One region of the Streptomyces sp. NPDC094034 genome, then DNA from elsewhere that is predicted to be linked to it. Evidence: riboswitches for the same ligand, from Rfam matches in the RefSeq annotation. Region 1 holds a riboswitch; each other region holds the start of a gene.

Region 1 (3,797 bases):
GGGATGTGACGCTTGGAGTGCAGGGTCTCATTGGCCTTGCGACACGAGACTATCCGGCGCGGGGTCATCGGTCGGCCGGTGCCCGCCACCTAAGACGGAATGGGGCCCGATTCCCCCACGCCGGAGCCCGCGGGGGCCGGGTACGCGGGAGGGTGGCGCCGGGTCCGCGGGTGAGCGGGAGCCGCGTCCGCGGGTGAGCGGGGGCCACAGGCGAAACCCCGGCCCGGCGCGTACGGGGGATTACGCGCCGGGCCGGGGCGGTCTCGGGTGGGGACGGTCCCGAGGGGCTCCGGTGGGGACTGACCGGGGGGGCTCCGCTGGGGACGGTCCCCGGAGACTCCGGTGGAGACGGTCCCCGGGGGCTCCGCTGGGGACGGTCCCGAGGGGAGAGCGGTCCCGGTTCCGGATACGGCCCGGACGAGGCCGGGTGGGTCAGCTCAGGTGGAGCTGCTGGCCCGGGTAGATCACGTCGGCGTCGCTGACGATGTCCTTGTTCAGGTCGTACAGCTTCTGCCAGCCACCCTCGACGTCCTCGGCCTTGGCGATCTTGGAGAGGGAGTCACCGGGCTTGACCTTGTACTCGCCGTCACCCTTCTTGATCGTGGTGGGACGGCTCTCGCCGCGCGAGGCCGGCTGGGCCGCGCCGCGCGTGGTCTCCTGCTGCTTCGGCTGCGCCTGCTGCTTGGGGGCCTGCCGCTGCGTCGGCTGCGACTTCTTCTGGGTGGGCCGGCTGGGCTGGGTGCTCTCGGTGGCGGAGCCGCCGTCGTACGCGGCCCTGGACAGGCCCACGCCGCAGTTCGGCCACGCGCCCTTGCCCTGGCCGGCGAGGACCTTCTCGGCGACGGCGATCTGCTGGGACTTGCTGGCCTGGTCGGCGCGGGCGGCATACGCGGTACCGCCGTAAGCGGCCCAGGTGGACGGCGTGAACTGGAGGCCGCCGTAGAAGCCGTTGTCCGTGTTGATCGACCAGTTGCCTCCGGACTCGCACTGCGCGACCTGGTCCCACTCTGCGGCGGTCGCGGCGGAGGCCGAGGTCGCACCGATCAGCGGGGCGGCGACGGCTGCGCCGGTGACCCCGGCGAGCGTGGCATAGCGGACGGCCTTCGACGGGCGGCGGTGCTTGCCCTTGCTGGAACGCAGCAGCATGGAACATCTCCCTCACCGACGCCTACGAGGTCAGCTGTCGGGTTCGGGCCAAGTGAGTTGCCCGGCCGTGTGCTCTGTCGCACACGGCTTCACCCCAAGCCGGTCCTCGGTCGTCTGTCGACGGCCGGAGCCCGGCGCGAACCTTTGGGTCCCCCGCTCCTGCCTACGGCGCATGACGCGTCGGTTGCTCCCCCCGACCGACGGCAGGATTCGGCGTGACGGTCGACGGGGCCCGCGGTGCGAGCGGTTCAGACCGTAATCACAGGTCCGCCCATTGTTCAAAGGAGAACATCAAGGAAAAATCGCCCTTACCTCCCCCTTGGATGACCCCATTTACGCAGGTGAGAGACGAAACGACCCAACCGCCGGAGCAAAAGGCCCCAGTTGCGGCGAAGAGACCCTTGTCTCACTTTCGCAGAAGTGGACATAGGGCCTCTAACTGCCTCTACTTCACGCCCAGATCAAGGGTCTGGCCAGGGAAGATCAGGTCAGGGTCGGCGCCGACGGTGTCCTTGTTCGCCTCGTAGATCGCGGACCACCCGCCGGGCACCTCGCGCTCGTCGGCGATGAGCCAAAGACAGTCACCGGCGCGGACGGTGTACTCACCATCCAGCGCGCCCGCGCCTTCCGTTTCGCCCGCGGAGCCGCCCGCCGAACCATCCGCCGGGCCGCCCGTCGCACCACTCGTCGCGCCATCCGCCGCGGCGTTGGCGTTACGTGTCGATCCGTCACCGCGCGAGGCATGACGGCCGGATTCACGCTCTTCGCCCGAATTGCCCGGTGCGGAGTCGTCCGGGGCCGCGTCGCCGCGGTGCTTGCCCTTGGCGGCGCCCTGACCGGACCCGGCGGACCCGGCGGAGCCGGAGGACTCGGCGGGAGCGGGCTCCTTCGTACCGTCACCGTTGGAGGCCGAGGCGTCCGGCGAGGCCGAGGAGCCGTCCGACGGGGACCCGGCCTTCCCGGATGTCCCGGACGGCTCAGGAGTCGCCTCAGATGTCTTCTCCGGCGTCGCCTCCGTCGCCGTCCCCGGCGTCGTACCGGGATCCACGCGCGGCGCGGGACTGCCCTCCGTCAGCCCGGCGACCGCGGCGCAACTGGCCCACGCCCGCGGCCCCTGCGCTTCGAGGATCCTCTCGGCTATCGCGATCTGCTGCGAGCGGCTGGCGAGGTCGGCTCTGGCCGCGTACTCGGCGCCGCCGAAGTCGTCCCAGGTCTCCTGGGAGATCTGGAGTCCGCCGAAGAAGTCGTTGCCGAGGTCCGCGCTCCACATGCCGCCGCTCTCGCACTCGGCGACACGGTCCCAGGTGGACGCGTCCGCCGCACTGGCACCGGCGGCACCGAGCAGCGGAATGGCGATCGCCGAGCCGGTCACCCCTGCCGCGACGATCAGGGCGGGGGCCTGGCGAGGTCGACGGTGTCGGCCGTTCCCGGAGCGCATGTGATTGCCTTCCGTGTGACTGATGTTTCGACTGGTGCGTGTGGCGGCTGAGTTTTCGAGAACGTAGCGGTACTCGAACTCCTGTCACAAGTCGATGCAGCGGAGATCACGCGAAAGTCACAGTCTTGACGGTCCGTCAGAAATCGTCAGTCGGACAATGGCGTGAACTGCACCGGAAGCGTGCGCAATCCACGCATGATGAGCCCTCCGCGCCAGCGCAAATCGGCAGGATCTCCCGCAAGCCGCACATCGGGCAGCCGGGTCAGCAGGGTGGCGAGCGCGGTCTGCCCCTCCACCCGGGCGAGCGGTGCGCCGAGGCAGTAGTGGATGCCGTGTCCGTATCCGAGGTGCTGATTGTCACGCCGGGAGAGGTCGAGCGTGTCCGGATCCGCGAAGCGCTCGGGGTCACGGTCGGCGGCGGCGAGGACGACCAGCACCGGATCGCCCGCCGCGATCAGCTGTCCGCCGAGCGTCAGGGGCTCGGTCGCGTACCGCCAGGTGGCCAGCTCCACGGGACCGTCGTACCGCAGCAGTTCCTCGACCCCTGTCGCGAGCAGTCCGGTCTCCCCCGCCCGGAGCGAACGCTGGAGCAGCGCGCGCTGCTCGGGATGGCGCAGCAGGGCGAACATGCCGTTCCCGATCAGGTTCACGGTCGTCTCGAAACCGGCGAACAGGATGATGAAGGCCATCGCCGCGGCCTCGTTCTCGGTGAGATGTTCCCCGTGGTCGCCGGCCCGGATGAGTCCGGAGATCAGATCGTCGCCGGGATCGGCCCTCTTACGGTGGATGAGGTCGGCGAGATAGCCGCGCATCTTCTTGACCGAGCGCCCGACTCCGCCGCGTGGTCCGCCGGCGTGCCGGATCATCATCCCCGCCCAGTCGCGGAAGTCGTCCTGGTCCTCGCGCGGCACCCCGAGCAGGTCACAGATCGCGTAGATGGGGAGCGGGAACGCGAAGTCATGAATCAGGTCCGCCTCGCCCCTCGCGGCGAAGCCGTCGATGAGCCGGTCGGTCAATTCCTGTACGCGCGGCGCGAATTCGGCCACGCGACGGGGCGTGAACGCCTTGGACACGAGCCGGCGCAGCCGAGTGTGGTCGGGCGGATCGATATTGAGCAGATGTGTCATCAGCTCGGCCTTGCGCTCACCGGGTATGCCCGTCTTCCCCTTGGCGTGCGCGGGCTCGGCGTGATGCGCGGGGTTCTTGGAGAGCC
Region 2 (3,797 bases), on a different contig from region 1:
TCCATGGATATCTTTTGGCCAGCGGAGGGCGGCGGACACGGGTGGAACACCGAAGGCCCCGGCGTGCGCCGGGGCCTTCGGGTGGCGGAGTGGTCAGACGTTCACGCCGTGCGCGCGCAGATACGCGACGGGGTCGATGTCCGAGCCGTAGTCGGGGCCCGTCCTGGCCTCGAAGTGGAGGTGCGGCCCGGTGGCGTTGCCGGTCGCGCCGGAGAGGCCGATCAGCCGGCCCGGGGTGACGCTCTGGCCGACGGCGACACCGATCGACGAGAGGTGGCCGTACTGGGTGTACGTGCCGTCGCTCATCCGCAGCACGATGTTGTTGCCGTAGGAGCCGCCCCAGCCCGCCTCGACCACGGTGCCCGTCCCCACGGCGACGACAGGCGTGCCGGAGGCCGCGCGGAAGTCGACGCCCGAGTGGCTGCCGGAGGACCAGAGCGAGCCGCCCGCCCGGTATCCGGTGGTGACGTACGAGCCGGCGATGGGGAGCTGGAAGGCGTTGAGGCGTTCGCGCTCCGCGGCCCGCGCCGCGCGCTCCTTCTCGGCACGGATCTCCTTGGCGCGGGCCTCCGCCTCGCGTGCCGCCTTCGCCTTCGCCGCGGCTTCCGCCTCGGCCTCGGCGGCGGCCCGGGCCTGCGCGTCGGCCTGGGCGTCGATGACGCCGGCGAGGGAGTCGTTGATGACCAGGGCCTGCGCCAGTCCGGTCCCCCGGGCGGCGGCCACGTCGGTGTCGGCGGCGAGCGCCGGGGAAGCGGCGAGGGTGCCGATGACGCCGGTGGCGGTGAGAGTCGCGGCGCCCGCGACGTGCGCGCTCCTGCGGATCGTACGGCCGCGGGCACGATGCTTCCCGGTGGCACGGGTGAACGCCATGGAATGGCTGGTCCTTTCCTTCCTTCTCGCCTACCGGGTTAGCTGACGGGTTCGGAGCAGGAAGGTCTCCTACGGACCCCTCCGCGTGATCGAGCCGCGAAGGCCGTCCGATTCACCCCAGGGACTTCATGGGTCCCCGGCTCCCCGGGCTCGCGCCTGACGGGGACTCGGCGATGACTGTCCGATGCCGCGGACGCGGCGTAACTGGCGAACAGCCGGACCGACGTTAAGCGGGTCGTCTTTCAATCACCAAACAGACAGGCCCCTTTGTAGCGCACACCACAGGGCAGACAGCCATTCTCACCAACAAAGAGGGACATAAAGGGAAACCCCGGCGGCCGAAGCCGCCGGGGTTCCCTGGAGAGGCCGGATCAGCCGGTGACGACCGTCACTTCACCGATCCCCAGGGCCGTGACCGGCTCCTTGATCTGGGCGGCGTCACCGACGAGCACGGTGACGAGCCGGTCCACCGGGAAGGCGTTGACGGCCGCGGCCGTCGCCTCGACGGTGCCGGTCTCGGCCAGCCGCGCGTACAGCCGCGCCTGGAAGTCGTCCGGGAGGAACTGCTCGACCTGGTCGGCCAGCGTGCCCGCCACGGAGGCCGCCGTCTCGTACTTCAGCGGGGCCACCCCCACCAGGTTCTGGACGGCCACATCGCGCTCGGCGTCGGTCAGCCCCTCGGCCGCGAGGGTGCGCAGCACCGTCCAGAGGTCGTCCAGCGCGGGGCCGGTGGACGCGGTGTCGACGGAGCCGCTGATGGCGAGCATCGCCGCGCCGGTCGCGCCGCCCGGGGCGTCGGGCGCGGAGGAGCGCAGCACCTGGCCGAAGGCCCGGACACCGTAGGTGTAGCCCTTCTCCTCGCGCAGCACGCGGTCGAGCCGGGAGGTGAGCGTGCCGCCCAGGCAGTACGTGCCGAGGACCTGGGCGGGCCAGACCCGGTCGTGCCGGTCGGCGCCGACGCGGCCGATCAGCAGCTGGGTCTGCACGGCGCCCGGCCGGTCCACGATCACCACGCGGCCCGTGTCGTCGGCGGTCACGGGCGGTACGGGACGGGGTGCGACGGTGTCGCCCGTCCAGGCGCCGAGAGTGTCGGCGAGGACCTCGTCCAGATCGACTCCGGTGAGATCACCGACGATCACGGCGGTGGCGGTGGCCGGGCGTACATGCGCCTCGTAGAAGGCGCGCACGCCCGCGGAGTCGATGCGCTCCACCGTCTCCTCGGTGCCCTGGCGCGGCCGTGACATGCGCGAGGACGCGGGGAACAGCTCCTTGGCGAGCTGCTTGGCGGCACGGCGGGCCGGGTTGGCGGTCTCGTGCGGGATCTCGTCGAGGCGGTTGCGTACGAGCCGCTCGATCTCGCTGTCCGCGAAGGCGGGGGCCCGCAGCGCCTCGGCGAGCAGGCCGAGCGCCTTGGGCAGCCGGGAGACCGGCACCTCCAGGGAGAGCCGTACGCCCGGGTGGTCGGCGTGCGAGTCGAGCGTGGCGCCGCAGCGCTCCAGCTCGGCGGCGAACTCCTCGGCACTGTGCTTGTCGGTGCCCTCGGAGAACGCCCGCGCCATGATCGTGGCGATGCCGTCGAGCCCGTCGGGCTCGGCGTCCAGCGGGGCGTCGAGACTGATCTCGACCGCCACCACCTGCTGCCCGGGACGGTCGCAGCGCAGCACCGTCAGGCCATTGTCGAGAGCGCCGCGCCCGGGGGCGGGGAAGGCCCAGGGGCGAGCCTCGCCCGCCGTCGGGCGCGGGTGGAATTCCATGGTCACGGCAGCGTCGGTCACTGGTCCGCCCCCTCGTGCTCGTCGGTCTCGTCTTCATCGGCGGAGGCGTCGTCGCCGTCGGCGGTGACCGGCTCGTAGACCAGCACCGCGCGGTTGTCGGGGCGCAGCCGCGCCGCGGCGACGGCGCGTACCTCTTCGGCGGTGACGTCCAGCACGCGGGTCACGGCGGTCAGCGCCAGCTGCGGGTCGCCGAAGAGCACGGCGAACCGGCACAGCTCGTCGGCGCGGCCGGCGACCGTACCGAGCCGGTCCAGCCACTCGCGCTCCAGCTGGGCCTGGGCCCGCTCCATCTCCTCCGCGGTGGGGCCCTCGGCGGCGAAGCGTGCCAGCTCCTCGTCGACCGCGGCCTCGATCTCCGGGACCTCGACACCGCCGGACGTCTTCACGTCCAGCCAGCCGAGGGAGGGGGCGCCCGCCAGGCGCAGCAGCCCGAAGCCCGCCGCGACCGCGGTCCGGTCACGGCGCACCAGCCGGTTGTGGAGCCGGGAGGACTCGCCACCACCGAGGACGGTCAGCGCCAGATCCGCGGCGTCGCACTCGCGGGTGCCGTCGTGCGGCAGCCGGTAGGCGGCCATCAGCGCGCGCGCCGGGACCTCCTCGTGGACCTCCTCGCGCAGCTGCTCACCGATGGTGTCGGGGAGCGAGCCGTCGCGCGGCGGCTGCTTGCCGTCGTGGGACGGGATCGAGCCGAAGTACTTCTCGATCCAGGCGAGTGTCCGCTCGGGGTCGATGTCGCCGACGACCGAGAGCACCGCGTTGTTGGGCGCGTAGTTCGTACGGAAGAAGGCGCGGGCGTCCTCCAGGGTCGCCGCGTCCAGGTCGGCCATCGAGCCGATCGGGGTGTGGTGGTACGGGTGGCCCTCGGGGTACGCGAGCGCGGTCAGCCGCTCGAAGGCCGTACCGTAGGGCACATTGTCGTACCGCTGGCGGCGCTCGTTCTTGACGACGTCCCGCTGGTTCTCCATGGACTCGTCGTCGAGCGCGGCGAGCAGTGAGCCCATCCGGTCGGCTTCCAGCCAGAGCGCCAGCTCCAGCTGGTGGGTGGGCATCGTCTCGAAATAGTTGGTGCGCTCGAAGCTGGTGGTGCCGTTCAGGGAGCCGCCCGCCCCCTGCACCAGCTCGAAGTGGCCGTTCCCCTTCACCTGTGCCGAG
Region 3 (3,797 bases), on a different contig from region 1:
CGTGGGCCCCGCCGGGATCTGCGCGCCGGTCCGCTTCCACTCCAGATGGTGTCCCGGGATCTCCTCCAGGAACCTGGACGGTGGGTTGTACGAGGGCTGGCCCCACGCGCTCCGCATCGACGACCGGGTCAGATAAAGACGCTCGCGGGCGCGGGTGATGCCCACATACGCCAGCCGTCGCTCCTCCTCCAGTTCCTTCGTCTGGCCGAGGGCGCGCATGTGCGGGAAGACGCCGTCCTCCATGCCCGACAGGAACACGACAGGAAATTCAAGGCCCTTGGCGGTGTGCAGCGTCATCAACGTGATGACACCGGAGCCGTCCTCGTCCTCGTCGGGGATCTGGTCGGAGTCGGCGACGAGCGCCACCTTCTCCAGGAACTCGGCGAGCGTACCGGTCGTCGGACCGGTCGCGGCGGCCGTACCGGCGGCGCCACCAGCACCGGCCGCGCCACCAGCACCGGCCGCGCCGCCGGCGCCCTCGCCCGCCGCCTCCGCCGCGGCCTGGTCGCGCTCCTGCTCGAACTCCAGCGCCACCGCGGCCAGTTCCTGAAGGTTCTCGATACGCGTCTCGTCCTGCGGATCGGTCGACGCCTGCAACTCGGCCAGATAGCCGGTCCGTTCGAGCACGGCCTCCAGGATCGTCGCGGGCCCGGCGCCGGACTCGACGACCGTACGCAACTCCTCCATCAGCGTGTTGAACCGCTTGACGGCGTTGGCCGAGCGTGCGGCCATTCCGTACGCCTCGTCCACCCGCCGCAGCGCCTGCGGGAAGGTGATCTTCTCGCGCAGCGCGAGCGCGTCGATCATCGCCTCCGCGCGGTCCCCGATACCGCGCTTGGGCACATTGAGGATCCGGCGCAGCGGGACATTGTCCTCCGGGTTGGCCAGCACGCGCAGATAGGCCAGCACATCGCGGACCTCCTTGCGCTCGTAGAAGCGCACTCCTCCGACGACCTTGTAGGGCAGGCCGACGCGGATGAAGATCTCCTCGAAGACACGGGACTGCGCGTTCGTACGGTAGAAGACCGCGACATCGCCCGCCTTGGCCTCGCCCGCGTCCGTCAGCCGGTCGATCTCATCGGCGACGAACTGCGCCTCGTCGTGTTCCGTGTCCGCGACATAGCCGGTGATCTGGGCGCCCGCGCCGGCCTTCGTCCACAGATTCTTCGGCCGACGGCTCTCGTTCCGCTCGATGACGGCGTTGGCGGCGCTCAGGATCGTCTGTGTGGAGCGGTAGTTCTGCTCCAGCAGGATGGTCGTCGCGTCCGGGTAGTCCTCCTCGAACTGGAGGATGTTACGGATCGTGGCGCCCCGGAAGGCGTAGATCGACTGGTCGGCGTCTCCGACGACACACAGCTCGGCCGGGTCGTGCTCCTCGCCGGAGGGGCCCACCAGCTCGCGTACGAGGGTGTACTGCGCGTGGTTGGTGTCCTGGTACTCGTCCACCAGGACATGCCGGAAGCGCCGCCGGTAGTGCTCGGCGACATCGGGGAACGCCTGGAGCAGATGGACGGTGGTCATGATGATGTCGTCGAAGTCCAGCGCGTTGGCCTCGCGCAGCCGCGCCTGGTACATCCGGTAGGCCTCGGCGAGCGTCTTCTCGAAGCCGTCGGTGGCCTGGTCGGCGAAGGTCTCCTCGTCGATCAGCTCGTTCTTCAGATTCGAGATCTTGGCGCTGAAGGACTTGGGCGGGTAGCGCTTGGGGTCGAGGTCCAGATCACGGCAGACCAGGGCCATCAGACGCTTGGAGTCGGCGGCGTCGTAGATGGAGAACGACGAGGTGAACCCGAGCCGCTTCGACTCGCGCCGCAGAATCCGCACGCAGGCGCTGTGGAACGTCATGACCCACATGGCGTTGGCGCGCGGGCCGACGAGCTGGCCGACGCGCTCCTTCATCTCGCCCGCGGCCTTGTTGGTGAACGTGATCGCCAGTATCTGACCGGGGTGGACACCGCGGTTGCCCAGCAGATACGCGATCCGGTGGGTCAGCACCCGGGTCTTGCCCGACCCGGCCCCGGCCACGATGAGCAGCGGCGAGCCGGTGTGCACAACGGCGGCACGCTGCTCCTCGTTCAGCCCTTCGAGCAGCGCGGCGGGGTCCACGACCGTGCGCGGGGCGCCGCCCCGGTGGTACGGGTCCCGCGCCGGAGGCGCGTCGTAGGCACCCTGGAAGAGGTCGTCCGGCACCTGCTCCGGTGCGTGCTCGGCGTCGTCCTCGGGCGGCGGTGGATGCTCGTCGCCGGAGGGCTGGAGGTCCGCCAGGAAACTGTCGTCAAAGAGGCTGCTCATCGCTTTCCGAGTCTAGGCCGCCGCACTGACACACCGCGCCCGCCTTCGGGATTCCCCGGCATTCCCCCGGCCGCTGTCACCCTCGCCGCACCCCCCGTCGCCCTCACCGCGGGCGGCACCTCGGTCACTCATCGTGGCGGAAAGGCGTCACCGACCCCCTTCGCACATCGCACGCGCAAATGGTCACGAAAATGTATCGGGCATTTCGGCCATCGTCCTTCACACCAGCACCACACTTTGGCTAGCGTGCTCGATCAGGCAGCCCGTACCCCCAACGGCGACCCACGCCAAGCGGGCAGCCCACGCCGAATTCGGACTTTCCCGAAGAAAGTTCGGAACCGGGGACCCACACTGCACAACCGGGGTGAATCGGGCCTTTCGCTCAAGGCCCGTAGGGCAGCCTTCCGTTCCGCCCGAACCCGACAGCTAACCCGGTAGGCGGTCCACGGAAGGAGATGCAGACCTTGGCGTCGCATCGCAAGCCGCGCAGTCTCAGCGGAGTACGTACCGCCTCTCCCGCCGTCGGGCTCACGACAGCCGCGCTCGCCTCGGTCACACTGCTCTCGACGCAGAGCGCGAGCGCCACGCCCGTCGAGCCGAAGCCGTCCATGGAAGAGGTACAGAAGAAGGTCGACGATCTGTATCGCCAGGCCGGAAGCGAGACACAGAAGTACAACAGGGCGAAAGAGGCCACGCAGAAGCAGAAGCGCGCGGTCGACCGCGTGCTCGACGAAGTCGCCAAGCGCGCGGACAAGCTGAATGAGGCCCGGCGTACGCTCGGCTCGTTCGCGGCCGCGCAGTACCGCGAAGGCGCGGTCACCCCGACCGCCGCCCTGCTCTTCGCGGACAGCCCCCAGGCGTTCTTCGAGCAGAAGCAGGTGACGGACCGGCTGACGGAGCGTCAGCGCGGAGTCCTCACCGACTACCAGACACAACAGGCCGCCGCCGCGAAGCAGCGGGCGCAGGCGTCGAAGGACCTGGAGTCGCTCACCGCCTCGCAGGCCGCGCTGCGCACCAGCAAGCAGAGCGTGCAGCAGAAGCTCGGCGCGGCGCGTGCGCTGCTGTCGAAGCTGACCACGGAGGAGAAGGCGCGGCTGGCCGCGCTGGAGCGCAAGAAGGAAGAGGAGGCCCGCCGCAAGGCGGAGGCGCGGGCCAAGGAGGAGGCCCGCGCGAAGGCGGAGGCCGAGCGCAAGCGCAAGGAACGCCAGGCCCAGAACAACCCGCCGACCGATACGAGCACGGGCTCAGGGACGGGCTCGGGCCAGAGCGGCACAGGCTCCGGTACGGATACCGGCAGCGGCACCGGGACGGGCACGAGCGGCGGCACGGGAGCCTCGGACGGCAGCTACGCCACCAAGACCGCCAAGGTCCTCTCCTTCGCCCGCGCCCAGATAGGCAAGCCGTACGTCTGGGGCGCCACGGGACCCAGCTCGTACGACTGCTCGGGCCTGACGCAGGCCGCCTGGAAGGAGGCGGGCGTGGAGCTGCCGCGTACCACCTGGGAACAG
Region 4 (3,797 bases), on a different contig from region 1:
CGAGGCCGACGGCTGGACCTACCACCAGGCGGGCGGCTCGGGGCGGGCCATGCAGCCGCTGCGTGTCCAGGTCCCCTACGGGGCGCAGGGCGACCTCGTCCGCGTACACCCGGGTGAGGAGTGGCTCCATGTCCTCGAAGGGCGGCTGCGGCTGACCCTCGGGGACGCCGTACATGTGCTCGACCCCGGGGACAGCGCGCACTTCGACTCGCTCACCCCGCACCGGATCGCGGCGGCCGGACCCGAGGGGACCGAGCTGCTTTTCGTCCATACCCTGCTGCAGAGCCCCGTCGCCGAGTTGTGCCTCGGTGCCGGGACCCATCGCCGCTGACCTGCTGAGAGAGGTCTGCCACCATGTCCGAGTCAGAGAACCCCGTGCCCGGCGCGGCCGACGCGCCGGAAGGCCGGCCTGTACCCGCCGCGTCCGGTCATGTCATGAAGGAAGAGGGGAAGTTCCCGCGCGGGCTGGTCATCCGGCTCTTCGCCTATCTGATCGCGGGCCATCTCTTCGCGGCCTTTCTCTATCTGCTCTTCGAGATGGGAGCGCGGGGGTAGCGGCGCCCTCTTCGAAGCCACCGCTGCCCACACGCCCGCCGCTGCCCGCGCTTCCGCCGCTGCCCTCGCTCCCGATGGCGCTCAGCTCTGGTCGAGGAGGCGGGTGCGAAGCCGCTCGCGGGTCTCGGGGGTGAGCCCGAGGCCTTCGGTCAGATAGCGGTCGGTGCCGCCCCAGGTCTTCTCGATGGTCTCGAAGGCCGTCGCGAGGTATTCGGCGCGAGCGTCGAAGAGCGGGCTGAGTAGTTCCATCACCTCCGAGGACATCCCGGTGGGGGAGTTGTCGCTGCGCCGGATCGGGTAGCGGCGGTGCGGGTCGTTCGACTTGAGGTAGTCGGCCTCGACCGCCTCGGGCTCCACCCCGACCGCGAGCAGGGTGATCGCGATGGAGAGCCCCGCCCGGTCCTTGCCCGCCGCGCAGTGCATGAGCGCGGGGACGCTGTCCGCGGCGAGGGAGTGCAGGACGCGGCTGTGCTCGGCGGTGCGTTCCGTGATGATCGTGCGGTACGAGTCGATCATCCGGGTCGCCGCTCTGCCGTCCGAGAGGAGCGAGCGCAGCTGGTCGAGATCGCCGTCCCGCACCATCCGCCAGAACTCGGCGCCGTCCGCCGGGTCGGTGAGCGGCAGATTCACATTGCGTACGCCGGGCAGCTCCACGTCCGCGCCGTCGAGCTTCAGATCGGCGGCATTGCGGAAGTCGAAGATCGTGTGCAGGCCGAGGGAGGAGAGGAAGGCGGCATCGGCCGGGGTGGCGTTGGCGAGATGTCCGCTGCGGAAGAGCCTGCCGTGGGCCACCCGCCGGCCGTCCGTGGTCGGCAGTCCACCCACATCGCGGAAGTTGCGCACGCCGGACAACTCGGGCTCTGTCGACGGGACCTGCGGCAGCTGCTGCGTCACGGCGTGCTCCTCCGTGTCTGCCGTCGGCGCGGCTCGCCGACGATGTCGACCTCTGACCCTACGACATTTGTTCCTCAGGCAACCTGTGGCAATCGGCCCGGCTCCGGAGGGGTCAGAAGCGCATTATTCGGACACCTCGCGCCGATGAATCGCGGATGAATACCACCCACATGCGCATCTGTCCGGAATGGGTGATTCCGGACAACCTGCCCCGGTCGCGGGGGAGATGGCATCCGGCCCGTGAGCAGGATCATATCCGTGACGTTGCGTGGCGGTGTCGGGAGGGGGAATTGCTGCTCCGTAAGGTAATTGGAGACCGGAATCCACGCAGGGTGACCGAATATCCCGAGCGATATCCGAAACGGGTGCCACCGCCCGAATACAGCATCTTGTTCCGGCCGTCCGGCTCGCTTACCTTCAGCCTCAATCCAAGCGGATCGCCGAATCCTGCCGCCGCTTGGAATTCGCATCCACTCATCAACGCGTGGCAGGAGCGGGGGACCCAGGTAGAACGCCGATCCGGAAGTTCGGACGGCTCGGGGTGAAGTCGCGCACCATGCGCGGCCGGGCAGCTCCAGCCCGAACCCGACAGCTCACCTCGCAGGCGCCGGAGAGGAATTCGCCATGCCCTCGAAGGGTAAGCACCGCCGTCCCAAGTCCAATTCGATCTCGCGCGGATTCATCGCCGCGGGCACGGGTGGCGCGGCAATCGCGCTTCCGCTCATCGGCGCCACCGGCGCGCACGCCGCGGAGAAGGCGGCCCCCGCCGCCGCTCCGCAGGCCGCCCCCGCCTCCGCGCTCCAAGCCGAGAATCTGTCCGGCGCCCAGCAGCGGGCCGAGACGAAGCAGACCGCCATCCAGGCCGCCACCAGGGTCGCGAGGACCTACACCGTGGTCTCCGGCGACTGTCTCTCCACGATCGCCGCCGACCACCATGTGCGGGGCGGCTGGCATCGGCTGTATCGGGACAACCGTGAGGCCGTCGGCGACAACCCGTCGCTGATCCACCCCGGCCTGGAGCTGACCCTCGGCGGGCGGGCCGCGGCGAGCGCGCCGTCCGAGGCTCCGGCGGAACCCTCCAACTCCTCGGACGACTCCGCCCCGTCCGCCGACGTCACTCCCTCGGACGACTCCTCCACTCCCTCGGACGACTCCGCCGCTCCCTCGGACGACTCCTCCGCTCCCTCGGACGACTCCTCCGCTCCCTCGGACGACTCCTCCGCTCCCTCGGACGACTCCTCCGCTCCCTCGGACGACTCCGCCGACTCCTCGTCCGCCGACTCCTCGTCCGCCGACTCTTCGTCGAGCGGTTCGACCGAGGAGCCCGCCGCCCCGGCCACCGAGGAGGCCCCCGCCGCCGACACCGCGGAGCCGAGCACCGGTTCCGGCTTCACCGCGCCGGTCGACGGACCGACCTCCACGCCGTACGGCGCCGCCGGCTCCAGCTGGTCCAGCGGCTACCACACCGGTGTCGACTTCTCGGCGTCCTCGGGCACCCCCGTGAAGGCGGTCAGCGACGGTACGGTCGTGACGGCCGGCTGGGGTGGCGCGTACGGCAACCAGATCGTCATCCAGCACAGCGACGGCATGTACTCGCAGTACGGTCACCTGTCGTCCCTGGAGGTCTCCGCCGGCGAGAGCGTCAGCGCGGGTCAGGAAATCGGACTCTCCGGTTCCACCGGCAATTCCACTGGACCGCACCTGCACTTCGAGATCCGTACCGGCCCCGAATACGGCTCGGACGTCGACCCGGTGGCCTACCTCCGGCAGAACGGCGTGAACGTCTGAATCACCGGATCACGTCAACTCAATCCGCTGCCCGGCACTTTCCGTGCCGGGCAGCGGCCGTTTCCGCCTATTCCCGCTTGGCCGAAACTTGACCGATGGCATATCTCACCCGCCGTCAACCCCTCCTTACGGTCGCGTAGGTCACATCTGCCGGTGGATGATGTGGTGCTGTGGCAGACGATTCGAGATCAAGAAGAAATGGCGTACTCGGGTCGTACGCGGCGATCGGCGACAGCTTCACGGAGGGGGTGGGAGACCCGGGCCCCGACGGGATGTATGTCGGCTGGGCGGACCGGCTCGCGGTCCTGCTCGCCGACCAACTGCCGGTCTCCGGTGCGACGGCGGACACCGTCCACGGCGATTTCCGGTACGCGAATCTCGCCGTACGCGGCCGGCTCCTCGACCAGATCGTCGATGAACAGATACCGCGCGCGAAGGAACTCGCCCCGGATCTCGTGACGTTCTGCGCCGGCGGCAATGACATCATCCGGCCCGGCACCGACCCCGACGATGTCGCCGAGCGTTTCGAGCGGGCCGTCGCCGATCTCTCCGGTGCCGTC

What was found. A riboswitch is a leader RNA that binds a small molecule or an ion and turns the genes downstream of it on or off. The one in region 1 is predicted to bind cyclic di-AMP.
Region 2: linked by a shared signal. The riboswitch ahead of ABTZ59_RS04975 (M23 family metallopeptidase) and the one ahead of ABTZ59_RS27170 (transglycosylase family protein) in region 1 are both predicted to bind cyclic di-AMP.
Region 3: linked by a shared signal. The riboswitch ahead of ABTZ59_RS30910 (C40 family peptidase) and the one ahead of ABTZ59_RS27170 (transglycosylase family protein) in region 1 are both predicted to bind cyclic di-AMP.
Region 4: linked by a shared signal. The riboswitch ahead of ABTZ59_RS26435 (M23 family metallopeptidase) and the one ahead of ABTZ59_RS27170 (transglycosylase family protein) in region 1 are both predicted to bind cyclic di-AMP.

Annotation. Positions count from the first base shown of each region.
Region 1 covers NZ_JBEOUD010000036.1:11,563-15,359, forward strand. The annotation lists gene ABTZ59_RS27170 (transglycosylase family protein) at 433-1,146, opposite strand; cyclic di-AMP (ydaO/yuaA leader) riboswitch at 1,151-1,327, opposite strand; gene ABTZ59_RS27175 (transglycosylase family protein) at 1,592-2,584, opposite strand; gene ABTZ59_RS27180 (cytochrome P450 family protein) at 2,731-3,797, opposite strand, start outside.
Region 2 covers NZ_JBEOUD010000003.1:166,525-170,321, forward strand. The annotation lists gene ABTZ59_RS04975 (M23 family metallopeptidase) at 94-870, opposite strand; cyclic di-AMP (ydaO/yuaA leader) riboswitch at 884-1,053, opposite strand; gene ABTZ59_RS04980 (M16 family metallopeptidase) at 1,242-2,624, opposite strand; gene ABTZ59_RS04985 (M16 family metallopeptidase) at 2,642-3,797, opposite strand, start outside.
Region 3 covers NZ_JBEOUD010000048.1:3,466-7,262, reverse strand. The annotation lists gene ABTZ59_RS30915 (ATP-dependent DNA helicase) at 1-2,289, opposite strand, end outside; cyclic di-AMP (ydaO/yuaA leader) riboswitch at 2,583-2,746, shown strand; gene ABTZ59_RS30910 (C40 family peptidase) at 2,745-3,797, shown strand, end outside.
Region 4 covers NZ_JBEOUD010000034.1:26,516-30,312, reverse strand. The annotation lists gene ABTZ59_RS26450 (helix-turn-helix domain-containing protein) at 1-331, shown strand, start outside; gene ABTZ59_RS37430 (DUF6126 family protein) at 355-555, shown strand; gene ABTZ59_RS26440 (tyrosine-protein phosphatase) at 637-1,449, opposite strand; cyclic di-AMP (ydaO/yuaA leader) riboswitch at 1,905-2,069, shown strand; gene ABTZ59_RS26435 (M23 family metallopeptidase) at 2,074-3,237, shown strand; gene ABTZ59_RS26430 (SGNH/GDSL hydrolase family protein) at 3,408-3,797, shown strand, end outside.